DNA from 2 places in the Clostridiisalibacter paucivorans DSM 22131 genome. Region 1 is predicted to be linked to the other one. Evidence: a T-box and tRNA genes for the amino acid it is inferred to sense, from the RefSeq annotation. Region 1 holds a T-box; the other holds one or more tRNA genes.
The links. The T-box of region 1 lies ahead of serS (serine--tRNA ligase). A T-box ahead of a tRNA ligase gene usually reads a tRNA of that ligase, here a tRNA-Ser.
Positions count from the first base shown of each region.

Region 2: it encodes a tRNA-Ser, which carries the amino acid that the T-box ahead of serS (serine--tRNA ligase) is inferred to sense. The anticodon was not compared.

Region 1 is NZ_JHVL01000022.1:42,104-55,872, reverse strand. Features, by position in the region: gene Q326_RS0108135 (tetratricopeptide repeat protein) at 1-1,773, shown strand, start outside; gene Q326_RS0108130 (calcium/sodium antiporter) at 1,997-2,944, shown strand; gene Q326_RS0108125 (hypothetical protein) at 3,098-3,514, shown strand; gene Q326_RS0108120 (transcription repressor NadR) at 3,630-4,151, shown strand; gene Q326_RS0108115 (PTS sugar transporter subunit IIC) at 4,218-5,237, shown strand; gene sigV (RNA polymerase sigma factor SigV) at 5,412-5,897, shown strand; gene rsiV (anti-sigma-V factor RsiV) at 5,909-6,787, shown strand; gene Q326_RS0108100 (hypothetical protein) at 7,006-7,701, shown strand; gene trhA (PAQR family membrane homeostasis protein TrhA) at 7,794-8,462, shown strand; gene Q326_RS0108090 (UPF0182 family membrane protein) at 8,604-11,423, shown strand; T-box leader at 11,474-11,674, shown strand; gene serS (serine--tRNA ligase) at 11,764-13,041, shown strand; tRNA gene Q326_RS0108080 (tRNA-Arg) at 13,238-13,314, shown strand; gene tadA (tRNA adenosine(34) deaminase TadA) at 13,344-13,769, shown strand, end outside.
Region 2 is NZ_JHVL01000001.1:166,678-184,291, forward strand. Features, by position in the region: gene Q326_RS0100765 (peroxiredoxin) at 1-148, opposite strand, end outside; gene Q326_RS0100770 (sodium ion-translocating decarboxylase subunit beta) at 425-670, opposite strand; gene Q326_RS0100775 (flavodoxin domain-containing protein) at 702-1,244, opposite strand; gene Q326_RS0100780 (hypothetical protein) at 1,265-1,816, opposite strand; gene Q326_RS0100785 (hypothetical protein) at 1,818-2,708, opposite strand; gene Q326_RS0100790 (DUF5673 domain-containing protein) at 2,724-3,263, opposite strand; gene recR (recombination mediator RecR) at 3,516-4,118, opposite strand; gene Q326_RS0100800 (YbaB/EbfC family nucleoid-associated protein) at 4,201-4,533, opposite strand; gene dnaX (DNA polymerase III subunit gamma/tau) at 4,570-6,291, opposite strand; RNA gene ffs (signal recognition particle sRNA large type) at 6,414-6,677, opposite strand; tRNA gene Q326_RS0100810 (tRNA-Ser) at 6,690-6,782, opposite strand; gene Q326_RS0100815 (Fur family transcriptional regulator) at 6,975-7,385, opposite strand; gene Q326_RS0100820 (hypothetical protein) at 7,404-7,586, opposite strand; gene Q326_RS0100825 (4Fe-4S dicluster domain-containing protein) at 7,686-8,423, opposite strand; gene Q326_RS0100830 (Crp/Fnr family transcriptional regulator) at 8,525-9,208, shown strand; gene hcp (hydroxylamine reductase) at 9,415-11,061, opposite strand; gene Q326_RS0100840 (hypothetical protein) at 11,393-11,824, opposite strand; gene buk (butyrate kinase) at 11,991-13,064, opposite strand; gene Q326_RS0100850 (AfsR/SARP family transcriptional regulator) at 13,171-14,442, opposite strand; gene Q326_RS0100855 (amidohydrolase) at 14,430-15,995, opposite strand; gene Q326_RS0100860 (TetR/AcrR family transcriptional regulator) at 16,179-16,772, opposite strand; gene Q326_RS0100865 (methyl-accepting chemotaxis protein) at 17,057-17,614, opposite strand, start outside.

The sequences.
Region 1 (13,769 bases):
ATCAATAAAGGAAGAGAAATACTTATCAAAGATATAAATAAAAAAGATAAATATGAATATTTGAGAAGAGATATGTTGTCTTTTATATACTTTATGGATAAAGAATATATGAGTTTTTATGAATATAAAGTAGAAGAAATATTACAAATAAATAAAATAAAATCTTTATATATAGAGCCTATTAAAGATATTACTGATGCAGTAAGCGATATGGATAGATATATAAAAGATGAAAAAGATAAAAATAAGATTGATAATATAGTAAATGGTAGAATTACTATGGATAAAAAACCATTACCCTATACCATGGTATATTTAAAAGATGTTAAAGACATGGGTATGGACTCGGGATTTATAGAGTATAGTGATATATATATGGATATAACCAATGAGAATGGAGAATTTTCTATAGAAAATGTACCTAAGGGTCAATATACATTATCAGTAAGTGTTGATTGGCAAAGGGCAAAAGGAAAGCAGTTCAATATAAAAAATAATATGATAAGAGTAGATGAAAAGAATACTGAATTAGGGAATATAAGTTTTTTTGAATCCATAAAAGATGTAAATATAACCGAATTAGAAGATGGAAAGATTAAATTCCAATGGAATTATTTTAAAGATAAGGATATAGAGAAATATATTATATATCTAGGAGAAGTAAGAAAATTAGAAGATGGAAGTGAAAGGGCAATATTTTCATATATGTCTAAAGAAATTGATGGCAATTCTTTTATATTGGATATAGAAAAAGAGAAAAGAAATGCAATGATAGGATTTTTTTCCTATGGTTCCGATGGAGTAGATCCTTATTATATATTGGAGCCTTTATATCACAAAGGAGAGTATGCCTATAAAATAGTGGGATATAGTGGCAGTAATATAGTATCAGATAATTTAGGTCTCTATTCAAATAGATCATATGACAAGGTATATATAGATGGTAATGAGTGGACAGAAGCCGATAGACTTGTCTTAGATGGTAATATAGACAAGGCAATAGAATTATATGAATCAGAGGTAGATAAGGATAAAGGAAATATACATGCGTTAAAGCCTTTAGCAGCTCTGTATTATAATGGATGGAAATATGACGAAAACACTCAAGAACTCAAAGGTAATGACTATATAAAGGCTAAAAAATATCTACAGCTTTTAGATATAGAAATAGGACCTAATGATACAATAAATAATAGATTAGCATATATTTACCAATACAATAATGAGTATGATAAGGCATTGGAATTTTATCAGGATTTAGCTAAAAATGGTTACCTATATCACTATTCTAGTATTGCAGATATATATTTATATAAGGGAAATTGGGATAAGGCTATTTATTATTATAATAAATATTATAATAATAATGGAGGAAATAGTGGTATTACCGATCTAATGATGATATATATTTTAAAAAATGATATTAATGCACTTGAAGATATAGGCAATAAATATAGTATTAGGTATTATTATGCAGATTATAATGATGTAATAAAAAAATATATACAAACTTATGATGCTGAAGAATTTTCAGATTTCTTTAAAAAGATAAATGATGGTGAAATAGATGAAGCTGAGAAATTATTACAGGATAATAAAGATGATATATCAAAATTTTATAGAGGCATCATGATATTGCAAGACGATATATCATATGAAGAAAAAGAAGATAGATATACAGAAATATATAATTTAGTGAAAGATTCAAATATAAAGATGTTTATGAAGTATTTGGGAAAATCAGGACTCAATACAGGATTTGGTGATAGATAGAGTATTGATTTTTATTGAAAATGTTATAGTATTGTGATATGATTTATTTAGTGCTAAAGGGGAGTAGCTATGACATATAGTCATAAATAGGGTCAACATCATGACTTAGGTCTGGTCCTATTTATATTAGAATATTCTAATAGAGCGAGACTTTTAGCTTGGTAAAGGACATCTTTACTGGGCTAAAAGTCTCGTTTTTATTTTTAGAGAGGAGATAAATATCATGGAATATATAATTTTAATCTTAGGTTTTATATTTTTAATAAAGGGAGCAGATTTTTTTGTAGATGGTGCATCGTCCTTTGCAAAAATATTCAATGTACCTATGATTTTAATAGGTCTTACCATAGTAGCATTTGGGACAAGCGCACCAGAAGCAGCTGTAAGTATAAGTGCAGTATTAAAGGGTTCTAATAACATAGCTGTAGGGAATATAATAGGCTCTAGTATATTTAATATCCTCGTGGTAGTAGGTATATCAGCAATAATAAAGCCCATAAACATTAATACGAAGACAATATCAAAGGAATTTCCATTTTTATTACTATCTTTAATAGTATTTTATATACTGATATCTGATATTTCTCTTCAAGGGGATACTATCAATATGTTGTCAAAGGGAGATGGTATGATATTATTGGCACTGTTTATGGTGTTTGTATATTATCTTATTGAAATGGCTGTAACCGATAAGAATGCCTTTGAAGATGACATAAAAGGATTCTCAATGTCTAAAAGTGTTATATTAACTGTTATAGGATTAGTTGGCATAGTTATAGGAGGAAATATGGTAGTTGATTCCAGTAGCAAAATAGCCATGAATTTTGGTATGGGGGAAACTCTAGTAGGGCTTACAATAGTAGCTTTAGGAACATCTTTGCCTGAGTTGGTAACGTCTATAGTAGCAGCATATAAAGGAGAAAATGAAATAGCTATAGGAAATGTAATAGGGTCTAATATATTTAATATGTTACTAATTTTAGGCATAACATCTATTATTAAGCCTATTTATATAGAGAGTAAAATATTTTTTGATATGTCTTATTTATTGGGAGCAACTGTACTCACATATATACTTATAATAAAAGAAAAAAAAGCTACAAGATATAGTGGAATTGTAATGTCTATTTTTTATATAGGATATGTAGGGTATATAATTATGAGAAACTAGAATATATATAATAGAAAATATATATTCTAATCGTGATATTGTATACTAAATTTGGGTATATAGATAACATAACGAAAAATCAGAAAATTATGAAGGATTTTATTGAAGCTACATAGAAAGGATATATATAATAATGAATTGGAGGGGTTGGAAATGGTTAAATTTATTTGTGGAGAGAAAGGAACAGGAAAGTCTAAAAAACTTATTGTTATGGCCAATGAACATAGAGAAAATATAAATGGTGATATTGTGTTCATTGAAGCTGGACAAAAACATATGTTTGACCTTCATCGTAATATAAGATTTATTAATGCCATGGAATTCGATATAGAAGATATTGAATCTTTCCATGGCTTTTTATGTGGAGTTATAGCTAATAATTATGATATAGAAAAGGTTTTCGTAGATGGTTTGTATGAAATTTTTGATTTAGATTTTAAAATATATCCAGAACTAATAAACAAGCTAGAAAAAATAAGTGATAGATTTAACACCGATTTTATTTTAACCATGAGTAATAATCCCAAAGATGTACCAGAAGAATTAAGAAAATATATTTTGAAGCAATAGATAGTAATTAGTGGTTAATAGTTAGTAGTCTAATGATGAAATCCATAGGATTTCTGCCATGAACTACTAACTATTATTATTTTTTGTTATAATAAATAATAGGTGGTGATTTTATATGGATGCTAAGGAGAGAAGAAATGAAATATTAAGAACACTTATAAACACTGATAACCCTATAAAGGGTATTGATATAGCCAATATATTTGATGTGAGTCGTCAAGTAATAGTACAGGATATTGCAATATTGAGAGCAAAGGGAGAAGATATAATAGCTACACCTCAGGGGTATTTGATTGTTAAGAAAAGTAATAAAAAGTTACTAAAGGCTATAGTTTCAAAACATCAAGGCTATGATGAAATAGAAGATGAATTAACTACAATAGTAGACTTAGGGGGAAAGATAATCGATGTAATAGTTGAACATCCATTATATGGAGAAATTAAAAGTCCCCTTATGATAGGTTCCAGATTAGATGTAAAATCTTTTATGGAAAAAATAAAAGAAGTTCAGGCAGAACCCTTGTCTTCATTGACCGATGGTGTGCATATACATACCATAGAAGTTCCCAGTGAAGAAGTCTTTCAACAAATAAAAATAAGATTAAAAGAAAAAAAATACTTGATTGATATCAAATAAAATGATATATTTTTTTATATACAGGTGACAAGACATAAGTAAAGACAAAAAGAAAGGAAGAGGAATATGTCAGATAAAAACACAAATATCAAGTCATATTTTATTAAAATGTTAAATGGCATGGCTTTAGGACTATTTTCATCTCTTATAATTGGACTTATATTGAAACAGATAGGAACTTTGTTTAATTTGCAATCAGTTATTGTATTTGGTAAAGTAGCTCAATATATGATGGGTCCTGCAATAGGTGCAGGTGTTGCCTATAGTTTGGGAGCTTCTCCATTGGGTATATTTGCATCTATTATTACTGGAGCTATAGGGGCAAATACTGTAGTATTTCAAGAAGGAATAGTTATACTTAATATAGGGGAACCTGTTGGTGCTTTAATAGCTGCATGGGTTGGAACATTAGCTTCTAAATTAATACAAGGAAAAACTAAGGTTGATATAGTACTAGTACCAGCAGGCACTATATTGATTGGAGGAATTGTGGGAAATTATATCGGGCCAGTAGTAGCTGAAGTAATGACTATATTTGGAATGATGATAAACAGAGCTACAGAGCTTCATAGAGTACCAATGGGGATACTAGTATCCGTTATTATGGGAATAACATTGACATTGCCCATAAGTAGTGCAGCGTTGGCTATCTCTTTAAAATTAGATGGATTAGCAGCAGGGGCAGCCACTATAGGATGTGCAGCACAGATGATAGGATTCGCAGTAGCTAGTTACAGAGAGAATAGATTTGGAGGTCTTATATCTCAAGGGTTAGGAACATCTATGCTTCAGATACCTAATATAATAAAAAATCCTAAGGTTTGGATACCATCCATAATTACATCGGCTATATTAGGACCAATATCTACAGTAATATTTAAAATGGAAAATAACAAAATTGGGGCAGGAATGGGTACAAGTGGGCTTGTTGGACAATTTGGAACGGTAGAAGTAATGGGAAGTAATGGTATTTTAGGTATAGTGTTATTACATTTTATACTACCAGCTATAATAACATTATTTATATCTGAATATATGAGAAGGAAAAATTGGATAAAAGATGGAGATATGAAATTATTAGATTAGAGAAATAGTTAATAGGTAATAGTTAGTAGTTAGTAGTTTAGTGATGAAATCCTATGGATTTTATCATTAACTATTAACTTTTTTTCTTTTAAATTAAAACTTTTTCGTATATTCAATCGTCTTAATAGTGTAGGCACATTTAAGATACGTATCTGAAAAGGAGTTATAGTAAATATGACAAAAAAAGAAATTGAAAAAGCAATAAAAGAATATATTCTAAAAGATAAAGAAAATTACTATAGGCTAGCATATAGTTATGTAAAGAACCAACATGATGCTTTGGATATTGTCCAAGAGTCAATTTATAAGGCTATGATGTCCATGAACACTCTTAAGAATCCAAAGCATGTTAAAACATGGTTTTGGAGAATAGTAGTCAATACATCATTAGATTTTTTAAAAAAGAATAAAAGAATAAATTTAGTAGATGAAGAAACACTGGAATTTTATAGTGATGGGGAAGGTGATAGATATAAAGATTTTGACTTGGAAGATGCTCTAAATAAATTACCACCTAATTATCGGAATATAATAATTCTTAGATATTTTGAAGATTTGAAGATAGAAGAAGTTGCAGAGGTATTAGAAGAAAATATAAATACTGTAAAGACCAGATTATATTCTGCGCTAAAAAAATTACGAATTAGTATTGAAGATTAGGAGGTAAAAATATGAATGATAAAAAGCTTAAAGAGATAAAACAAAAGTATAAAGATATACCTATTCCAGATGAATTGGATTTTATAGTTAAGAAAAGCATAAAAGATGGAGGTAAAAAATATATGAAACGTAAAAATAGATTTAGATGGATAGCTTTAATTGCAGGAATGACAACAATATTTACTATTGGGATAAATTCAAGTGTAACAATTGCAAATGCATTGTCAGAGGTGCCAATAATAAATGGTTTAGTCAAGGTGTTAACCTTTAGAGAATATAGTATAGATGAGGAAGGATTTAATGCTGATATAAAGGTACCAGCTGTAGAAGGGTTAGAGAATAAAGATTTAGAGGAGAGTTTAAATGAAAAATATATAGAAGAAAACAAGAAATTGTATGAAGAGTTTACTGATGAGATGGAGAAAATGAAGGAAAAAAATTCTAAAAATTTAGGAGTAAGCAGTGGATATGAAGTTAAAACAGACAATGAAAAAATTATATCCATAGCAAGATATGTAGTAATGACTGCAGGTTCTTCTTATGAACAAATAAAATATGATACCATAGATAAAGAAAATGAAATTTTACTTACATTGCCTAGTCTATTTAAAGACGATAGTTATATTGATGTAATCAGTGAAAATATTAAAACTCAAATGGAAAAAGCAATGAAGTCAGATACTGGAAAGGTATATTTTATTGAAGAAGACGATATGGATCCATTTAATAAGATAGATAAAGAGCAAAGTTTCTATATAAATAATGATGGGAAGCTGGTTATTTCTTTTAATGAATATGAAGTGGCACCTGGTTATATGGGTGTAGTGGAGTTTGTAATTCCAACTAATGTAATATCAGATATATTAGTAAGTGATGAATATATTAAATAAGTAAGTATTGTAGAGACAGTTAGTAGTTATTTAGTTAGTAGCTAGTAGTTTATGGTAGAAATCCTATGGATTTCATCGTTAGACTACTAACTACGAACTATTAACTACTAACTGTTTTTTTTGTCAACAATCTTAATGAAATAATGCTTAGTTTTTTTATGAAAACTTTAATTAACATGTTATAATATGAATGTTAAATATTAGAGAGGAGTGATTAAATGATAAAGGATAATAAGATTAGAGGATATATTTTCCTTTTAATATTAATACTGAATATACTTTTAATGGCATCTACAAACAATAATAGTACTCCTTTTATAGATAGAATTTACTATTTTATTGGTATACCATCATGGAGTGGCAATGGTAATGGATTACATTATACTGGATTTTTATCTTTATTTATAATAATTATATGTGGTATAGGTATAAAGATAAATTGGCAGAAGGTATATCCTAAAATATCTAGATATATAATATTTTTTATAATGGGAGTAATGATACTCACTTTTACGGCATTTAATAAAGGAGAAAAACTTTATAAGTACTTTCAAGGAGATTTAAATAGTATATATTGTTATAAAGATGATATAGAGTTGTCGTATGAGAAAAAAGATGGTGATGACAAAATATACATAGAGTGCATAATACCTGTTAAGAATTATAGCAATGAAGATTTAGAGTTTGGAATTTCCATAGAAAATTTTTCAGAGGTTAAAGAGGACAAATTAGTGACTACAAATTTATCTGGCAAAGAGATTATTGGATTGGATCCAAAGGAAATGAAATTATTAAAATTAAAGGCAGTTGGAACAACCTTTGAAAAAGATTCCAGTGGAAGTGGATGGTATAGTTCTTTTAATTTTACAATATATAATAATAATGAGAAAGTGGAGTTTCTTTTAGATAATTAGATTTGTATATTAAAGAATATCATTCAGTTTATGGTAAACTATTATTAAATAGGATATACTATATATAAGAACTTTATTAAGGAGATGTTTTTTTGAATAATGTATATAAAGATATAAAAGGAACAAAAAGGTATTCAATAAAAGAAGAAATAGCAAATAGTATAACCCATGGTATAGGGTTCATATTCAGTGTTGTTGCATTAACTATTTTATTGATATATGCAATTTATGAAAAAAACACTGTCTCCATTGTGAGTTTCAGTATATATGGAGGTTGTTCCATATTTTTATATTTATTTTCAACTTTATACCATAGTATACAAAAAGAGAAGGCAAAAAAGGTTTTAAGGATATTTGATCATTCATCTATATTTTTATTTATAGCAGGGACATATACTCCAGTAGCATTGATTTCATTAGAGGGTTATTGGAGAATTGGCATTTTAACTGCTGTATGGAGTATAGCTATTTTAGGTATTTTATTTAAAATCATTACATTTAATAAATATGAAAAGCATAAAAAATTTTCACTATTTCTGTATATATTAATGGGATGGATAGTTATAATAGCTGTAAAACCTATGTTACAGGCATTACCAATGAATTTTTTCATGTGGTTATTGGCGGGAGGATTGGTATATACTTTAGGTACTATATTTTATGCTATTAAAAAGATACCTTATAATCATGCTATATGGCACTTATTTGTATTGGCAGGGACAGTTTTACATTTTTGTGGTATCTTTATATATCTTAGATAGAACAATATAAGGGAATACATGGTTTAAAAAGCTAAAAATGGGGTAGTATAATGAAAGAAAACGATTATACTGCCTTTTTTTATCTATATATGATAAAATGAAGTACTTAGACTTTTCGAAATATTGAAAGGAGATGTTTCTTTGAGAAAGAAAAGGGGTTACATAGTAGCTGTAGTTTTAATATTATTCCTAATTTTAGCAAATTCGTTTACTACTATAATAAATTTTATAACGGACTATAAGTGGTTTAAAGAATTGGGATATACAAAGACATTTTTAACTAAAATTTTAACACAATTGAAGATAGGAATTCCCACATTTGTAATAATTTTCGGGATTATATATTCATATATAATGTTTATCAAAAAGAGATATTATAAGAAATCAAATATTAATCCACCAAAGGATGGGGAAAAACGACTTAATTTAGTATTTGGTTTAGCAACAGCATTGATTTCACTTTTTGTATCTACGGTATTTTCTAGTAATTTGTGGTTCACAATACTTCAATTTATTAATGGAACTAATTTTAATTTAAAAGATCCTATATTTAGTAAAGATTTATCTTTCTATATGTTTAGACTGCCTTTATTTAAAGAGGTAGCCAGTTTGTTATTTTTAGTTATAATAATGATGATAATACTTACTGTTGGTCTATATATGGTTATGTTTACATTTAGAAGATCTTCTCAGAGTACTTTTGACAATGAAAATATATTTGATATGAATGGTAGACCAATAGGTAAAAATATAAACACTATTTTAAATAAAAAGGCATTCAAAAATGCATTATTTCAAATTGGTATACTAGGATTTTTAGTTTTTATAATTGTTGCTATTAATTATTTTCTCAACACCTATGAATTATTGTATTCTCCTAGAGGAGTTGCATATGGAGCCAGTTTTACCGATGTACATGTAACTCTATGGGTATATAGAATCATGACTGTAGTAGCAATTATTTCAGCTATAGGATTTTTATTAGGTATTATGAAGAAGGATATAAAAAAGGCATTGATAGGACCTGTGGTTCTTATAGCTATATCTATTATAGGCAATGTAGGTAGTGGTATTGTTCAAAAATTTATAGTTGAACCCGATGAGATATCAAAGGAACAAAAATATTTAGAATATAACATAGAGTATACTCAGAATGCATACGGGTTAAATGAAGTGGAACAGAAGCAATTTCCTGTTAGTCAAGATTTGACTAAAGAAGATTTAATAGAAAATCAAGATACGGTAAATAATATTAGAATAAACGATTATAGACCTATAATACAAGTATATAATCAATTGCAAGCTATAAGACTATACTATTCATTTAATAATGTGGATATAGACAGATACAATATTGATGGAAAATATACTCAAGTGTTTTTATCTGCCAGGGAATTAGACCAAAAGAATTTACAGACGAAGACCTGGATTAATAAACATCTAAAGTATACACATGGATATGGAATGGTATTATCCCCAGTCAATGCGGTGACATCTGATGGTCAGCCTGAACTGTTGGTTAGAAATATCCCACCAGTTACTGATGTTAATTTGGATATAAAAAGGCCTGAGATATATTTTGGAGAATCAACCAATGATTATATCATAACAAATACTGATGAGATGGAGTTCGATTATCCTCAAGGCTCAGACAATAAGCAGACCATTTATGAAGGAGATGCAGGGATAGAGCTTGGAGGTATAAATAAACTACTATATGCAATAAAGCAAAAAAGTTTTAAAATTCTCATATCTAATAATGTAAATACTGATAGTAGGATTGTATTATATAGGAATATAAATCAGAGAATAAGGAAGATAGCACCTTTTATTGAGTATGATGAAAATCCTTATCTTGTATTGAATCAAGATGATGGAAAATTATATTGGATTATAGATGGATATACGGTAAGTGATAAATATCCTTATTCAGAGCCTTTTGCTAAAGAATCAAGTTTAAACTATATAAGAAATTCTGTAAAAGTGGTAGTAGATGCATATAATGGTACTGTAAAATATTATGTATTTGATGAAAAAGATCCTATTATACAGACATATAGAAAAATATTCCCTGATTTATTCTTAGATAAATCAGAAATGCCAAAGGGTATAATGTCACATACAAGATACCCCAATCTGTTATTTAATATTCAGGCAGAGGTATATAGGACTTATCATGTAGATAATCCTATGGTATTTTATAATGAAGAAGACTTTTGGGATATAGCACAAGAAAAATATATGGAATCTATACAGTATGTAGAACCTACTTATTTAATGTTTAAACTTCCTGGAGAGGATAAAGTTGAGTTTTTACTTACAGTACCATATACTCCTAAGACTAAGCCAAATATGACATCCTTATTTGTGGCTAGAAACGATGGAGAAGACTATGGAAGATTATTTATTTATAAATTTCCTAAAGGAAAGACTATAGATGGACCGATGATGATAGAATCTAGAATAGACCAAAATACCGATATATCTCAGCAATTAACTCTATGGAGTCAAAAGGGCTCTGCTGTATTGAGGGGTAATGTAATAATAGTACCAATTGAAAATTCTTTATTATATGTAGAACCTATCTATCTTCAAGCAGATAATGAAAATAGTCTTCCAGAAATGAAGAGAGTAATAGTATCATTTAAGGATAAGATAGTAATGGAAAGAAATTTAGATGAGGCATTAATTAAAATATTTGGTGCAACTGAGGAAGATATTGACCAAGCTGAACAAGATCAGGATACTGATATAGATATAGAAGATCAAGATGTAAATAATCTTGTTAAAAAGGCAAATGAATTATTTAATAATGCAAAGAGAGCATCTCAAGATGGAAATTGGTCAGAGTATGGTAGATATATAGAAGAATTAGAGGGCGTTTTAAAACAATTAAACAATAATGTTGGCGTAGATGTAAATTATGAACAAAACTTAGAAGAAGATATAGAAGTACAATAGCTCTTGAAATATATTAATAATTGTGCTACAATTACTGATAATTAAATAATAAGTATGTGAAGAAGGGAAGTAGTAGATAAATAGATTATTTATAGAGAGCTGATATTTGGTGAAAATCAGTATAATCTTTTGTCGAATCCGTCCTGGAGCAGTTTACTATAAAAGTAAACCCGAATATCGGTTAAAATATTTTAAGAGAGCCAATTAGGCTAATTAGGGTGGCAACGCGGGAAAAGCCTCTCGTCCCTTATGATGTAGGGATGGGAGGTTTTTTAATATTTTTTGTGTTTGTGATAAATATGATTGAAAAATAAATTATATAGAGGGAGTGTAGATAAAAATGTTGGATATTAAAAGAGTAAGAAATAATCCAGAGGGGATAAAAGAGGGATTAAATGCTAGGGGACAGGATTATTCTCAACAGGTAGATAAGGTAATGGCTTTTGATCAGAAAAGAAGAGATCTTTTAAAAAAGGTTGAAGAAATGAAGGCCGAGCAAAACAAAGTCTCTAAAAGTATTCCTAAATTAAAGAAAGAGGGTAAAGATATTTCAGATATATTGGCAGAGATGAAAAAATTATCTCAACAGATAAAGGATATGGATGTAGAAGTAAAAGAAATAGAGATAGAACTGAAAAATACCCTTTTGGGAATACCAAATGTCCCAAACCCTAATATTAAAGTGGGATTAAGTGATGAAGACAATAAAGAGATTAGAAAATGGGGAGAACCGAGGGAATTTGACTTTGACAAGAAGCCCCATTGGGATGTGGGAAGTGATTTAGATATATTAGATTTTGAAAGGGCTGCTAAGCTCACAGGTTCAAGGTTTTCATTATATAAGGGCAAAGGTGCTCTTTTAGAGAGGGCATTGATAAACTTCATGCTTAACATCCATACTATTGAACATGGATATACAGAGATATTGCCACCATTTATGGTTAATAGGAATTCAATGATTGGAACAGGACAATTACCTAAATTTGAAGACGATATGTTTGGATTAAGTGGGGTTGATTATTTCCTTATACCCACAGCAGAAGTGCCTGTTACAAATATCCATAGAGATGAGATATTAGATGAGAGGGATTTACCTAAATACTTTACTGCATATACACCTTGTTTTAGAAGGGAAGCAGGTTCTGCCGGTAGAGATACCAGGGGACTCATTAGGAATCATCAATTCAATAAAGTAGAACTAGTAAAGTTAGCAAATCCAAAGAATTCTTACGAAGAGTTGGAAAAACTAACTAATAATGCAGAAAAAATATTGCAATTATTAGGATTGCCATATAGAGTAGTTGAACTTTGCACAGGAGACGTAGGATTTTCTTCAGCAAAAACTTATGACCTAGAGGTATGGATGCCTAGTTATGATAGGTATGTAGAGATATCTTCTTGTAGTAATTTTGAAGATTTTCAGGCTAGAAGGGCAAATATAAGATATAGAGATAGTGAAACAGGAAATACAGAATATGTTCATACTTTAAATGGTTCAGGTGTTGCAGTTGGAAGGACTACAGCAGCTATATTGGAAAATTATCAACAAAAGGATGGATCAGTGACAATACCAGAGGTTTTAAGACCATTTATGGGAGGATTAGAAAAGATAGATTAGAGGGGCATTTATGCCCCTAGTCTAATGATGAAGGTATATTTATGACAAAAACATAAAACAGTTAGTAGTTTAAGAATGAAGTCCATAGAATTTCCATCATCAACTACTAGCTGTTTTATATACCTTATTTCTGATAGCATCTGAGATCCTTGACAAAACAATCAAAATATTGTAGTATATATAAGTGATTTATTGTGCACCTATAGCTCAGTAGGATAGAGCAGTGCCCTCCTAAGGCATGTGCCGGGGGTTCGAATCCTCCTAGGTGCACCATTTTTATTTTTTGACAGGTTGATGATAGTATGGATAGTTATTTTATGGGATTGGCTCTAAAAGAAGCTATAAAGGCAAAGGAAATTTTAGAAGTTCCAGTTGGGGCAGTTATAGTAAGAGCTGGAGAAGTAATATCCTCTGGATATAATAAAAGGGAATTGTTAAATGATCCGACGGCCCATGCAGAGATGATTGCCATAAGAAAAGCTGCTGATATTTTAGGAGGTTGGCGGCTTATAGGTTGTACTATGTATGTTACATTGGAACCATGTCCCATGTGTGCTGGAGCCATAGTAAATTCTAGGATAGAAAGATTGGTAATAGGGGCTAAAGATAAGAAAAGGGGAGCCTGTGGTTCTGTAATGAATATAGTTCAAAACCAGTATTTGAATCATAATGTTGAAGTTTTATTTGGCGTATTGGAAGAAAAAAGCTCTTTAATGTTAAAGGAATTT
Region 2 (17,614 bases), on a different contig from region 1:
AAACTGGAGTAAAGTCCCCTGGATGACTAAATAATACAAACCATTTCCCTTTATAATCTTCTGGTAATTTCTTTACTCCATGGGTAGTATTGACCTCCATTTCTGGAAATGCATCTCCTAATAATGGTAATTTGTTTTGTTTTTCCACAAAAATCTCCTCCTTATATTTTATAAATAATATATTTTAATCTAATTCATATTAGACATATGTAATTTGTAATTATTCTTAATTTGTAATGATTACATTTTTAATTATAGTTCAATTATTTTCCTTTGTCAAGTGTTATTGATAATATTTATCAAAATTATTTTTTAAAAAAAATAGTTAGTAGTAAGTAGTTTAATGATGAAATCCATAGGATTTCTACCATCAACTACTAACCACTAACTATTACCTACTGACTCATTATATACTTTCTTAAATTCAAAACCTATGTCTCATATATCTATACAAAAATACTATAGCTATAGATATTAAGACTAATATTACAATAAAATTCGTATTATTACTAGTTGTTAAAAATATAGCTGTGGGACCATCAGCTCCCCCTATTATGTCTACACTAGCACGAGTAGTCATATATGTTGATATCAAATTGGCAATTATAATACACAAAAATAAGAATAATAGACATTTTATAAAATTATTTATATTCAATAATTTTTTCATATATACTTATCTCCTTAGACCTTTCACGTTTTTATTTATTAAGGCCTTTAATATACATAATCAATGGCTCTATTGCATCTATATTTGTAAAATCAACCTTCTTTCCATATGATTCTAACATATCTTTATCATCTTTAGACATTTCATCAGGTTTTTTCTTAGAAACTATTTTTTTAAGCATTGCCATCATAGCCTTATGGGTAAAACTTAGATTCTTATAATCAATTCCACCCCGAAAGTGAAAAAACTTTATTCTTTCTGCCATTCCATTTGAGAAATTCTTTTCAATAATTGGCTTAAAGATATCTATATCGTCTGTAGATGCAAGACCCACTGTAAAAACAATGATATTTTTATCCTTCAGTCTCTCAAAATTTTTAGTTATAATAGATACTCCATTAATCCCACTGGCATAAAGTCCGCCCCCAAAAATTACTGTATTATATAGTAATAAATCTTTAATTTCAACCTCTGAAACCTCAAGCAGATCTCCATGGGATTCATTAGCTATCCACTGTGCATATTTTTTTGTGCTACCATATTTGGATTTATATATAATTGCAATTTTGTTCATATACATCCCCCTTAAATCTTTTATCCTTTTTTTAAATCTTTATCAAATGTATTTCTAAAACCATAGGTCATCACCATCAGATATATCCTCAACACAATAAATATAATACCTACTAAAATATGCAAATATGTTATGTTGAACATAAGTGTAAAGTTCAATAATATAAGATTAGTTATTGAAACTACAGTATAAAATCTCAGCTTTTTTATACACTCATTAGCCCATTCTTCATAATCGTTATTGTTAAAATATTCTATAGAACCCTCAATATATTTATAAAACATAATTACTTCCATTACAGTATAAAACACTATTAATAATTGACTAAATATAGAAAATCTCATTGCTTGAATGGATAAAAAAAATCCAATAAAGGTTCCAATGACTGTCATTATTCCAAAAATTTTAGCCCTATTAAATGATTCTATATGGGTATGTCTGTATAAAGAACCCATTCCACTTAATATAATCATAAACCCTATAAACCCTGGTAATATCTTTATCATTCCTAATTTTATATTGAATGTTGCAATAAATATCCCCCAAAATATTTTATTATATCCATTATACATATTAGATTGCCCCCCTTGCCCTCAAATAGTTAAATATACCCTTCAAGTCAAAATCATAAGGGGTATAATCTATATTATATATCCTCTCATATGCTTTTTCTCCATTTTTATCTTGATAATATAGTTTGGGCTTTATGTCATAGAAAGTATATCTTCCTAATATATTTTCTGGCGTTTTAAATTTAGTATATATACTCAAGGTCTGATTTTGTTTGCATTTAATTCCTGAAATCTCCCTATAATCAATATCTCCTATGGAAATATCCAGATAATCCTTTAAATCTTCTAATAGTGGAGACCTAATATCCAATAATTCTATATCCTTTTCTACATTGCCATGAAAAGACGATGTCCCATCGGAAGAACTGCTAGAACTTATAGATGTTATATTATTACTTCTTCTTTCATCTCTATATATTATTATCCTTCCTAGATCAACATCTATTGTACTTCTATCATTGAATTCTATATGGGCATTGTTAAGCTCAATTTCATAGTTTTCCCTATCTATATTGTTTAGATCTATCTTAAGATACAATGTTCGAAGTACATATCTTCCATATATATCTTCCCTTTGATTGTTATTGCTATTATCAAAAAAAGAGAATCCCCCTCCTCCAAAGGGCTGATGGGAAACAAGGACTTCAATATTAGGTTCCTCTTCAAAGTATATATCTGTAACCTTTCTATCATCGGATAAATTAGTTATATATTTAAGTTCAATCCTATCTACCATATTATAATTTTTATTGCTAGATACATATTCTTCAACATACATCTTCAAAAACACAGGATTATCCAGTCTATATATTATTACAAATCCAACTGTAAAAATTAATGACAGTACAATTAGGAATAACCCAAACCTCAATATCTTTCTATTCAATTCCAATATATTCACATCCTATTACAGTATATTTTCTCTTAGTATTTTATCTACATATTCAACTTTATCTTCAGATACTTTTATATCGTATTCTTCATCGTTATAATGAAGGATAATCTCATACTTTCTCTCTTTTTTCCATTCAAAAGAATTAATATTAATAAATTCCAATGCTTCTCCATGATATACTAATCCATTATCATAAAAATACACTCTTCTGTCATCATTTAAAAAATTTAATAGTATCAAAGGAATAATTATAATTATAAAGCCATCAAATTCTTCATAAAATCCCTTAGTAATCATTAAACGAATGTTTATAATTGCTAAAATGATGGAAAGTATTGCTATACTACATTTAGAAATATTAGCTATTATAGTTCTATGTATATAATAATCAGGTTTTGGTAAGGTCTTTTTGTTTAATATTGTAATAATCAAATCTATCCATAATACAGCTGCTACTATACAAACAGCCATAACATTGTCTCTATAAAATATGTATACAATAAAAAGTAATATTATAAAAAATATAGATAATACATCTTTTAACTTCCCCATATCATATCCCCCTCTTAAATATATTTCTATTTTATTATAGACATCAATAATAATTATATCATAGCAATAAAAAGACATATCAAATATATTTTATGTTAAAAAAGCAGGAGACTTTTATAGAGTTTTTCAAAAATAAATAAAAAACATGCTGTTAAAGATATCTTTAACAGCATGCTTTTGATAAAACTTTGTTTTCAGTTATAAATTTTTATTTGTAATGAAAGAAGTTTATTTTCTTTTTAAAAGGCCTTTCTATATATCCCTACGCCCCTCCAATGCCTTGGACAGAGTTACCTCATCTGCATATTCTAAATCTCCTCCAACTGGTATACCATGGGCTATTCTTGTGGTCTTTATCCCTAAGGGTTTTATGAGTTTAGATATATACATAGCCGTGGCTTCTCCCTCTATTGTGGGATTAGTCGCTAATATTATCTCTTTTATATCTTTACTTTCCCTTATTCTATTTAACAACTCTTTGATTTTTATCTGTTCAGGCCCTATGCCTTCCATGGGTGATATACTGCCATGGAGGACATGATATAGTCCATTGTATTCTCTTATTCTTTCCATGGCTATTACATCCCTAGGGTCCTCTACCACACATATGGAGGTTTGATCTCGCTTCTTATTTCTACATATATTACAAGGATCTATATCAGTAAGATTAGTGCATATACTACAATACTTTATATTCTTCTTTGCACTTACTATAGCCTTTGCCAAATCATTGGCATTGGATTCACTCATATTTAATACATGAAATGCCAATCTCTGGGCTGTTTTTTTCCCTATCCCCGGCAATTTAGAAAATTCTTCTATAAGTTTAGCTACAGGCGCTGCAAGGTAATCCATAATTTCACCTCTTGAGAGCATAATACATACCAAAATTTTGTAATATTAAAATCACACTAAAGGTATATCTTACGCTAAATTTCTATAACCCTGGTATGTTTAATCCTCCAGTAATCTTTTGCATTTCTGTGGTCATCATCTCTTCTGCCTTTCTCAATGCCTCATTAGTTGCTGCCAATATAAGGTCTTGAAGCATCTCTACATCATCTGGATCAACTACATCTTGTTCTATAACTATATCCAATATCTCTTTTTTTCCATTTGCTTTAACTGTAACTGCTCCACCACCTGCTGACGCCTCTACTTCTCTTTCTTCGATTTCTCCTTGAACCTTTGCCATCTTCTTTTGCATTTGTTGAACTTGTTTCATCATATTCCCCATATTTCCCATTCCTTTAAACTTTCCTTTAGCCATAAATTTTCCTCCTTCAAAGTAATTTTATTCCATTTTTTATTCTTCTATTTTTACAATATCTTCTCCAAAGATATCTTTTGCCTTATTTATCATCTTTTCTACATCGTCTTCAGTACCAGTTTTTGGATCTTTTGTGCTGACCTCATATGCCATAACAAAATTAATTTTTATATCTGCACCTACAAACTGTTTAACTACATCTTCAATAAATGTCCTATGCTCTTTTTTGTTTATTGCTTCTTTATGTATACCAAATTGCTCGTCAAATGCTACTGTTAGAACATTACCTTCAACATATGCTGGCTTTCCTTCCATCAAAAGAGCATGGGTAGTTATTCGCTTCTTCTTCACCTGTTTTAATATTTGAGGCCACATATTGATTATACCTTCACCATTAACTTCACTAATACTATTTTGTACCTTTTCATCTTCACTAACCCTTGTATCTCTTTTATCCCCATTATCCAATTCAATGTCCTTATCCTCGTCTTTTACCTTTTTAGGTATTTCTTCTTTTTTTGTATCCATAGCTTTAATTGGATCTGGTTTTTTATCTTCTTTAGGTTTGGATATGTTCTGTTTACTGAAATCATTTTCTCCAATCATCTTTTCCAATGTGGATATTCTCTGAGCCAATGCCTCTATTGTATAGTCATTTTGTGGTGTAATAATCTTTACTAATCCAGTCTCCAAATATATCCTAGGATGTGATGCCCACTTAGTCTTATTTTCTATATCAGATAATATATTCAATATCCTTATAACCTCTGAAAGTTGTATGGTCTGACTTTGCTCTTTAAGCATATTTATCATTTCTTCAGTGCCATCTATGATATCATATACATCTTCAGTAGTTTTTATTATCATTATATTCCTAAAATGGATTATTAACTCTTTTACAAATTGCTTAATATCTCTCCCCTGTCTCATTATATAATCTATCAACTTTAGACCTTCATCTAAATTTTTACTTATTATATAATCTGACATTTGAAAAAGTGTATCATTATTTACTGTTCCCAGTACTGAAGTCACATAGTCATAAGTTATAGTATTTGCCCCTTCAGAAGTATCCACAAAGGATATACATTGATCTAAAATGCTAAGGGCATCTCTCATGGCACCATCGGCATTTCTAGCTATGAGGCTCATTGCTTTATCTTCTATATTGACCCCTATTTCTTCACATATATTCTGCATATTGGTCTTTAACGTATCTACAGTAAGTCTTTTAAAGTCAAACCTTTGACATCGTGATAGTATTGTAGCTGGTAACCTTTGGGGTTCTGTTGTGGCCAATATAAACAATAAATGCTTTGGAGGTTCTTCTAATGTCTTTAATAATGCATTGAAAGCACCCTTTGACAGCATATGGACCTCGTCTATAATATAGACCTTGTATCTACCCTTTGCAGGTAAATACTTGACTTTTTCCCTCAATTCTCTAATATCATCTACGCTATTATTAGATGCAGCATCCATTTCTACAACATCCATTATGTTTTCCTCTAGTATCCCATTACATACTTCACAGTTATTACAGGGATTGCCATCAATATTATCTGTGCAATTTACAGCTCTAGCAAATATCTTGGCAGTAGATGTTTTACCTGTTCCCCTGGTTCCAGAAAAAAGGTAGGCATGGGCTATATTATCATTTTTTAATTGATTTTTTAATATGGTAGTAATATGCTCTTGCCCTAAAACCTCGTCAAAGGTCTTGGGTCTAAACTTTCTATATATTGCCTGATACGCCATTTAATCACCTTCAACACTATAATTTGTGGTACATTTATTATAACAGATTATATTATTCAATTCCAGAATTGTATATATCTTAAAAAAATGCCACGACTTTAAAGTCGTGGCATTTTTTTAAGCCGTGCACCTATCTTCGACATAATACTCCAAGCGTTACCTGAGCAGTTTTCTCGGACTAGGCATCCCTACGGCACACGAAAGTGTCTACTTACCGCTGCTTCCTTCCGGATCTGACGGGGTTCATAGATTTTCGTTGCGTAGGACCCAATCTTCAACGACACTTACTCAGGGCAGACCTTACAGCATCAAGCCTCAGATAGGAATTCAACCCTGCTATAGCGGTTTGCAGGTACAGGGCACCGCTACCTCCCCATCTAGCACGGCAAACCTCAAACTGGCGGAGAGAGGGGGATTCGAACCCCCGAGACGGTTAGGCCGTCTACCCGCTTTCCAGGCGAGCGCCTTCAGCCAGACTCAGCCATCTCTCCTCAAATTTTATTCAGATTTAACTCGACAGATATATATTATATCCTAGAAAAATATATATGTCAACCTAAACGCTAGTCTATAATTCTTGACCTCAATTCAAACAAAAAGAGCCAAAACCACTGGCTCAACCTAATTATAAGCACATAATATATGAAACTGTAATCCTCATTATGGTATATATGGAATTATGTTTAATCTTTTAAACACTTTTTACATATACCTTTAAAGTATATATGCTTTTCTTCTACTTTAAATCCATCTAGACTGTCACTATCCATATAAGATAAATCTGTATGAAAGTCATATACATTTCCACATTGTCTACATTTAAAATGTCCATGCATTGATGTATTTGCATCATATCGTGTCTCTTTTTCTTCAATAGTTATTACAGTCACTATACCCTTCTCTATAAATAAATTTAAAGTATTATATACCGTAGTTTTAGATAAAGTAGGTATTTCATTAGATAAATACTTGTATATCTCATCTACTGTGGGATGAGTTTCATGCTCCAACAAATATTCAAATATCTTTAATCTCTGGTATGAAGGTTTTATACCATGCTCTATTAAATATTTATCGGTATTTTTTTTGTTCATTTAAAGGACTCCTCACTATTAATCAACTTTTATATCATAATAACATCTTTTAGGAGAAAATATTTTCTCTTCCTTCTTTAACTTCTTTATAGCTTTATCAATCTCTTTCTTTTCTATTCCTGATTTTTCAGCTATATCTTTAGATTTCAATGGTTCTCCAGCATCTTTAAGTGTATTTAAAACCTTATCCAAATTATCCATAGTAAAACCTCCTTTTATATTCATTCTAAATTTGTAATGATTATAATTATAAATTATCAAAAACCCCCTTTTATGTCAAGGGGTTTTTGATATGGTCAATTATTTTTTAGATACTATTTCGCCTTCTGGGCTAACTATAATTTCACTATATGGTACTATCTTGCTAGACTTCAACATGGCATTTTTTACTGATTGTACTATTCCTCCACAACAAGGTACTGACATCCTTACTACTTTTATACTCTTTATATCATTTTCATTTAATATTTCAGTAAGCTTTTCTTCATAATATTTATTATCATCTAGTTTAGGACAACCTATTATAGTTATATGTCCTTTGATAAAATCTCTATGAAAATTGGCATATGCATAAGCTGTACAATCTGCTGCTATTAGTAAATCTGCCCCATCAAGATAAGATGCCTTAGTATTGATCAAATTCAACTGTACAGGCCATTGTCTAAGCTCTGATGACATATGTTCTGATGCCACTTTTTCTGGTGCTTTTTTATCTGTAGCGGTTGATTTTCTCTCTATTACCTTAGCTGCAGTTCCTGGACATCCACAAGGCATAGGTTTATCCTCTTTTGCCTTTTTTCTTTCTGCCATTCTCTTTTTTACTGCGTCATCATCATATGCAGCTGCTTCCCTCTCTATCATAGTAATAGCTCCAGTTGGGCACTCTGGTAAACAATCTCCTAATCCATCACAGTATTCATCACTTACTAATTGAGCCTTACCATTTACCATCTCTATAGCTCCTTCATGACAAGCTGTAACACATAGTCCACATCCATTACATTTTTCTTGATTTATATTTATAATTTTTCTCTTCATCTTTTATCTCCTCCATTATTGATTTTCTATCTTAATTATAATAGAATATTATTAGTAAATCGGTAACATGTGTTACTAAAAAATATTTAATGGTGATAATTATGAAATATTTAATACAGGCACTTAAAGAGAGTTCCCTATTCAAATCCTTAGATAGTGAATTTATCAAATCTGTACTAGCTAAAACTAAATTTAAAACTAATATGTACAAAAAAAATAGTGTTGTTGCATTTGAAGGAGATCTCTGTAATAAAATTGGTATCATTATAAATGGTCATATAGAGGTCCAAAAGATATATCCTTCTGGTAAAACTGTGACTATAAGTAAGATGGGTAGGGGCAATATATTTGGTGAAGTCATTATCTTTTCTAATATGGGACAATATCCTTCAAGTATAATATCCTCTACAGATTCAGAAATTATGTTTATCCCAAAGGATGATATTATAAATCTATGTACAAAAAATACTATAATTTTAAATAATTTTATGGAATTATTGTCAAATAAAATACTCATGCTTAATAACAAACTAAAAAATATTTCCTATCATACTATAAAGGAAAAACTGGCCAATTTTATATTAGAAGAATATAGTAAGCAAAATAGTCTGAAAATAAAAATCAAGCTCTCTAAAAAAGAATTAGCAGAACATTTTGGTATCCCTAGGCCATCTCTATCTAGAGAGCTTATAAATATGAAAAATGATAACATTATTGATTACGATAGAAAGACTATAGAAATCCTTGATTTAGATGGATTAGAAGATATATTAATTAAGACCTGACAATAAATGGTCAAATCAAATTGTTGACAAACATAAAATTATTACAAGGTATAGAATAAGTTAATAGTTAGTGGTTAGTAGTTATTAGTTTAATGATGAAATCCATAAGATTTCTTCCATCAACTACTAACTACGGACTACTAACTGTTCTTTAGACCTTTGTCATTAAAATGACCTGACCAATATAAATGGTCAGGTCTTAATTTTTATCCTAAAAACATTTCTAAGTCTTCATCTGCTGTAGTTATTCCACCTATTCCAAAATTCTCAACTAATACATTAGTTATATTAGGTGAAAGGAATGCAGGTAATGTTGGTCCAAGGTGAATATTTTTAACTCCTAAATACAATAATGCTAACAATACTATAACGGCCTTTTGCTCATACCAAGCTATATTATATGATATTGGAAGTTCATTTACATCTTCCAGCTCAAATACCTCTTTAAGTTTTAATGCTATTACTGCCAATGAATAAGAGTCATTACATTGACCAGCATCTAATACTCTAGGTATGCCCCCTATATCTCCTAAGTTTAATTTGTTGTATCTATATTTTGCACATCCAGCTGTCAAGATTACTGTATCTTTAGGTAATTTCTCTGCAAATTCCCTATAATAATCTCTACTCTTCATTCTACCATCACAACCTGCCATTACAAAAAATCTCTTAATAGCACCATCCTTAACTGCATTTACTATTTTATCGGCTAAAGTTAATACTTGATTATGTGCAAATCCCCCTATAATCTCTCCTTTTTCTATTTCCACTGGAGAGCTACATTTTTTAGCATGTTCAATGATTTGAGAAAAATCTTTAGGGTTGTCTCCTTCCCTATCTGATATATGCTTTATTCCATCATATCCTGCAGCACCAGTAGTATATACTCTATCTTTATATGAATCTTTTGGTGGCACTATACAATTAGTCGTCATAAGAATTGGACCATTAAATTTTTCAAACTCTTCTTTCTGTTTCCACCATGCATTACCATAGTTGCCTACAAAATGGTCATATCTTTTAAATGCTGGATAATAATTAGCTGGTAACATCTCACTATGTGTATATACATCTACTCCTGTACCTTCTGTTTGTTTCAATAATTCTTCCATATCCTTTAAGTCATGTCCGCTTATAAGTATTGCTGGATTGTTTCTTACACCTATATTAACTTTAGTCATCTCTGGATTGCCATATGCGCTAGTATTGGCTTTATCTAACAATGCCATTGCATCTACACCATATTTACCACATTCCAATACTAACTCCACTAACTCATCAGCACCTAGCTTATCATCCGTAGTAGACGCAAGGGCCTTTTGCATAAATGCAGAAACTTCTTTGTCTTCATAGCCTAGATTGTAACTATGATGGGCATAGGCTGCCATTCCCTTTATTCCATAGATTGTTAATTCTCTTAGCGACCTTATATCTTCGTTTTCAGTATTTAGCACTCCAACATTATGGGATTTATCTATTATATCTTCATCAGAATTAGGTGTCCATATTGCAGAATCATGGATATCCTCTGGCATACTCCAATTATCATTAAGTAATTTTTCTTTTATTTCATCCCTTAACCTTATTCCCTCTTTTATTCTATTCATAAATACTTCTTTATCAAAATTAGCATTCGTTATAGTAGTAAACAAACTCTCCATTATAAATAAATCTGTATACGGGACATTAATTCCCTTTTTTCTAGCCTCCAAATTGTATATAGATATACCCTTTAATGTATATATCAATACATCCTGAAGATTTGCTAAATCAGAAGTTTTACCACATACTCCCTTTACAGTACAACCCTTACCTCCTGCTGCTTCTTGACATTGATAACAAAACATACTCATCAACAAAACCCTCCTTAATATTTTATAATTTTACACCTTTTACATATATACCCTTATTTTTTGTTGAAATTTATTATATTCAATATTTATTTCTATTTGCACTCATTATATCTTCTACACCTCTCATATGCTGTACCATATGTTACAGTATTAAAATTTTATATTTTTTATAAAAAAGGATAGACAAAGATAATTTTTATTGTTATAATAATAACGAAATGTGCATAGAGTTAACCCACAGATATACCCATAATATATAAAAAATAACCTTATTCACTATAGTGAATAAGGTTATTTTTGTTAATTAATAGTCAAATAATGTAATATTGGTCTATGTACTCTGTACATTTATATTCCTAATATAAAACTTTTCTGTGGTTTTAGTATCTCTTTCCCACTTTATGTCTACTAATATCTCTTCGTCTTCCTTAGTTGTTCCTTTCATATCATATGATATACATGTGAAATACTTCTCTTTAACAGGTTTGTCAATAAAAATAGCTCCTGCACCACCATCTGTGGTAGTCTCATATATATATCTCAATTCTTTCATATTTTCTATTTCCTTTAAATCCCCCTTATATATGAGGGTAAATTCTTTCTTAATATTTCTCAATATTTTATTGCCCCTTATTTTATATTGGGCTATCCAATAATCTCCCTCTCCCATATAAGTATATTGAAAGTCTTCTTTTCTTGTCCCTTTAAATAGAGCTGTAGCACCCAATATGGATGAAAGAAAAAGTAATGTTCCCTTTTTCATATCTTCCTCCTTTCTTCCTTAGCTGGAATTTTCCAAAGCTAATATATAGAGACGACTAATGGACATCTCTAACTGATGATGAATGCATAAAAACAGTCACTGTTCTTACCAATTTGGAAAATAGTATTTTTGTCAATAATCTAAGACGACCAATGGTCGTCCCTAACTATTCTATATATTCATAAGGTTTTTCTTCTTTTCTTAATACCCTTAATGCTCCTAAGGCTAAGGCTTCTAATTCATTTTCCCCTGGTACTATTTCTATAGGAGCTATAAAATCTACTCTTTCCTTAATCCAATTAGTAATCATATCAGAATGGGCAATACCTCCTGTTATAATTATTCTATCTACTTCACCCTTTAAAACTGTTGCTAGTTCTCCTATACACTTAGATATCTGATATGCCATAGCGGAATATATTAGCTCTGCATCTTTATCTCCATTGGATATCCTTTTCTCTACTTCCAATGCCTTATTAGTATTTAAATATGCCGAAAGACCTCCTGCCCCTCTAAATTTATTTAACATAGTCTTTTGATCATACTTTCCAGAATAGCAAGCCTTAATCAAGGGTTTAGTAGCTATCCTTCCTCCTCTTTCTGGAGAAAATGGACCTTCGTCATCTGTGACCACATCTATCATTTCTCCATATCTATGGGCACTTAATGAGATTCCCCCACCTAGATGTGCTATTATAAATTTACAATCCCAGTAATCTTTATTTAATTTTTTTGCCGTTTTTATAGCCACTGCTCTCATATTTAATGCATGGGTAAGACTTCTTCTGGGAAACTCGGGCAATCCAGATATTCTAGCTATGTCTTGTAATTCATCAACTGCCACAGAATCATATATATATGCATCTATTCCTAAATCATTTGCCATATCGAATGCAATAATAGCACCTAGATTTGATGCATGTTCAACTATGGGCTTCGTCCTAAGTCTATCAACCATTAATTGGTTTACTTTATATGCCCCTGATTTCACTGGAGGCAATATACCACCACGGGCTACTATTGCTGATATATCTTTAGAATCAAATCCTATCTTATTTAAAAACAGTTGTATAGAGTTTCTTCGCATCTCATATTGATCAGCTATTTTAGCATATTTACTTAATTCTTCACTATTATGCTCTAAAGACTCTTTAAACAGCTCTTTTTCATTTTCATATAAAGCAACCTTGGTAGAGGTAGAACCGGGATTAATTACTAATAAATTGAATTTATTATTCATATTTTCCCTCCCACTTTTAATTTTAATCAATTCTCAAATATACTATTATATATGCTATTTTATCATATTTACAAACTTTTTTGAATGATTAAAATATTTTTGGTGCTCATAGAAATTTTATATCTAACTCTTTCAATTGTTCATGTCGTGAAATATCATTGCCATTTATCACAATAAAATCCACATTAGAGTTTCTATTCCTCCAAGTATAGTATTTTATGAATTTATAAGATACATTATCTATCCACGATAGATTATCTATTTGAATATTTATATGATTGTCTTTTGAAATAATATTTAACAAATTTTCTAATGCTAAAAATATCCTATTTTTTTCACTCATAACTGTCAAATTACAAGTATTTAAATCCTGTACTATATTTCTTACCTTCCCATTTACCCTTAATAAATCTATCCAAATATTTTCTGATATATTTTTTAATAAGTTCATATCATACGACTCTATTATATGGTCTATTAAATTAGATATCCAATAATAATTAACACCTACAGGATAGCAAGGTATCTTTATTATATTTTTTTTATGTCCCAGTATTTTTATATTTTCTTTTCTTTCATTATCTGAATGTCCTTTGTTTTCTTTCATAGTATCTACAGTATCTTTGTTTTTTATCTCTTTATACAGCTCTTTTATTTTAACACCAGGTCCTATATTTAATTCTTCCCTTAATATGGTACAGCATCGTTTATAATGTTTTAAAGCAGCACTTCTATCTTCCTTTGCAAGATAAATCTTTATAAGCTTTTCATATAATTCCTCCTGTAGTGGATTTATCTTTAACATTTCTTCTAACAAATCTATACTCTTATAATACATTCCCTTATGTACATATTGTTCAACTAATAAATGGGATATCTCAAAATATTTTCTCTGATATTTTTCTCGTTTATAAAAAATCCAATCATTGAACTCTGGACAACCCTTTATATAAAATCCTTCTAAAAACTCTCCCCTATATAATTCATATAACTCTTCAAGTTTAAATATATTATTGTTATTATTACTATAGTCTTGTATATTAAAATTCTCTAATCTATATATATCAACATATATATTACTATTATCATTAATCCTACATATATCTTTATCTGCATACAATATATTTGAATTCTTTTTTTTATCTTTCAATATTTTTCTTAGCGACCATAGATTATACCTCAAATTGTATCTTGCAGCATCTTCATTGCTAAAATTCCAAAACATAGAAGAAATCCTATCCCTATTAAAATCCTTCCCCTTATTTAAAACAAGGTAACATAATATTCCCATTGCCTTTGCACTCATATTTTCAATTATAGAACTGCCATCGAGCAATATCTTCAGATTACCTAACATATATATCTCTAGTTTCGCCAATTTATATCACATCCTTGCTTTATAAACAAAAGGTTCCCTTCTTTGATAGTTGCAGCAATCTGTATATCTTTTAGTCTATCCTTTTTTACTTTAAAAGGATTTTCATTTAATATTACAAAATCCCCATATTTACCTATTTCTATACTTCCCTTATATTCCTCTTCAAAAACTGCCTTAGCTCCATTTATTGTAAACATTTTTAATGCCTCATAAACTGTTATGGCATGTTCTTCTATGGGATGATTTACTGCAGTATGAATCCCTAGAATTGGATTTATAGGTGTCACATCACTATCTGATCCCCCTGCTACAATCAATCCCTTATCCAATATTCTTCTTAATGGGTTAGTCTTTTGCCTTAACTCTCCCAATCTTGTATCGTACATTCCTCCTTTGTCGCCCCAATAGTACTCATATGCTGGTTGCATAGATAGTACAATATTTAACCTAGCAGCCCTTTCTATATGTTCTTCTGTGGGCATTTCAAAATGTTCTATTCTATGTCTATGATTTTTTCTAGGGTATATCTTCTGACAATATTCATATGCAGTCAATATCTGATCTATAGCCCTAGTTCCAATGGCATGAACTGTCACCTGAATATTGTTTCTATGGGCCTCCAATACAAATTCATTTAATTCCTCCTGAGTAAAGTAAAGGTCACCTCTGGTATCACCTTTATCAGCATAACCAGAAGATATAGCTGCTGTTCTAGAACCAAAAGAACCATCTAAGAATATACATCCTCCAATCCTCTTCAAATCATTTTTTATTATTCTATCAACATCTATGGTTTGATAAAATAATGTTATATCTATGGGAAATATATGACTATTTTTCATCATAAACTGTGCATCCTTATCATGAAATGTTGCTCCACCCTCCAACGCATTTAATGATGTAACCCCTTGTTCTACAGCATGATTAAGAGCTATATTTACCCCTTCTAACCTTATATTATTATTCATATTTTTGTATATTTGATTTCTTACTAATGCACTGGCCTTACCAGTCAATTTACCATTAGGAATATTTCTCTCATTTCTAATTATGCCATCTACATTAAATGGTATATTTATCATATGTAAAGCCATAGAATTCACTATACTGGTATGATATTCTATACTATTTATCCAGACTGGATTATTGGGGGCACATATATCCAATTCATGTCTTGTTGGAAATCTTCCTTCTTTTATCTTTAATGGATCTAAACCTATCCCCCTTATAATTTCACCTCTATCCTTTTTTTTGGCTTCCTCTCCTACTACCTCTAATAATTCATTTATACTTTCTACATTAGACAAGTTTAATCCCATAATATTAAGCCCTGTTTGTACCAAATGTACATGACTATCATAAAATCCAGGAAGTAGTGTTTTTCCCTTAAGATTTACAAACTCCTTTGCCATATCTTTATACTTTAAATATCCCTCTTCTATACCTAAATCTATAATTCTTCCATCATTAACTGCAACCCAATTTATATCAATATCTTTATCATTCATTGCTATTATCTGGGCATTGTATAATATTAAATCTACTTGCAGCATTTTCATACCCCTTTCTACTTTTGGTTCATATATAAAAATATAACTAATATAGGACATAGTTAAAGAATTTCTATGTATTCCTTGACTATGTCCTATATTAGTTATATTTTATCACAAATGAATTCAAATATTAACAATCAAAAACTTTTGTTGAGAAAATTCTGTGAACAATTTAAATGAAAATTATTTATTTGGTTTAAGTCCCTTTACAAATAATTCTATCAATTCAGTAGTATACTCTACTAAATCATAAGGACCTTCTCTTCTAGCCCAGTCGAAACAATACCCCCTTATTATCACAATAATCATATCAACCAATTTATCTGTACTGTAAGCAGTAGTAATTTGCCCTTTTTTCTGTCCTCTACTTATGATTTTATTTAACTCACTATAAAGTATACGGCCCTTTTCTTCATGATGGCCTCCTCTACTATAAATAGGAAACATTGAATTAATCAATTTACTTCTTGGTACTCCTGTCAATGTTACAAATTCAGCAAATCCTTCACAAAACTTAATTATATTTACAATCTCATCTTCATGATTCAATCTCTGTAAAACATTTTCTCTAAAATATCCATCTATTAAACCAAATAACTCTATAATTAATTCTGATTTATTTTCAAAATAATGATAGAATGTCCCAGCAGAAATATTAGCAGCCTCACAAATCATTCGGACGGTCATTCTTTCAAATCCCACTTCATTCATCAGCTCTGTTGCCTTATCTATAATCATTTTCCGTTTTTCTGATTGTCTCTTTTCTATATTGGTCATAATGTGAACTCACCTCCTCAAATATATCATTATAATACTATAAAGTTTTAATGTCAAGATTTTTCTTTCATTTTTGGTAAAATATGTATTAAAATGTTAAAGCCTTTTTCTTTTATACCCTCATACACACAAAAAAACCAGATTGATTGCAAACAGTAGTTAATGGTTAGTAGTAAGTAGTCTAATGATGAAATCCCTAGGATTTCCACCATCAACTACTAACTATATTTATACCTTTATCATTAGACTAAAAAAACCTACCTTATTAAAGATAGGTTTTTTTTCTATATATTAAATCTCTTTATTAAATCATTTAATTCTTGGGCTAATTCTGCTAAACCCTGACTAGCATTAGCTAACTCTTCTATAGATGCAGATTGTTCTTCAACTGATGCCGATGACTCCTCTGTTCCCGCTGCATTTTCCTCAGCTATAGATGACAAGTTATTCATTATCCCTGACATATCTCCTTTCTTAATCTCCAATTTGTCTGATGATAAATTTAAACTATGAATAATATCTTTTATCTTTTCTATAGCCTTTGTAATACCCTGAAATTTTTCCTCAGTTTCCATTACCTTATTGGTCTGTTGAACCACTACTTCTTCTACATTCTTCATAGTGTCCACTGCCTCCTCAGATCTTAAGGTAAGACCATTTACAATATTTCTAATATCCTCTGTAAATCTATTGGTATCTTCTGCTAATTTCCTGATTTCATCTGCTACTACTGCAAAACCTTTACCTGCTTCTCCTGCTCTGGCAGCTTCAATAGCTGCATTCAATGCTAATAAATTAGTTTGTTGGGCTATAGACTGTATCATTTCACTTGATGTTTCTAT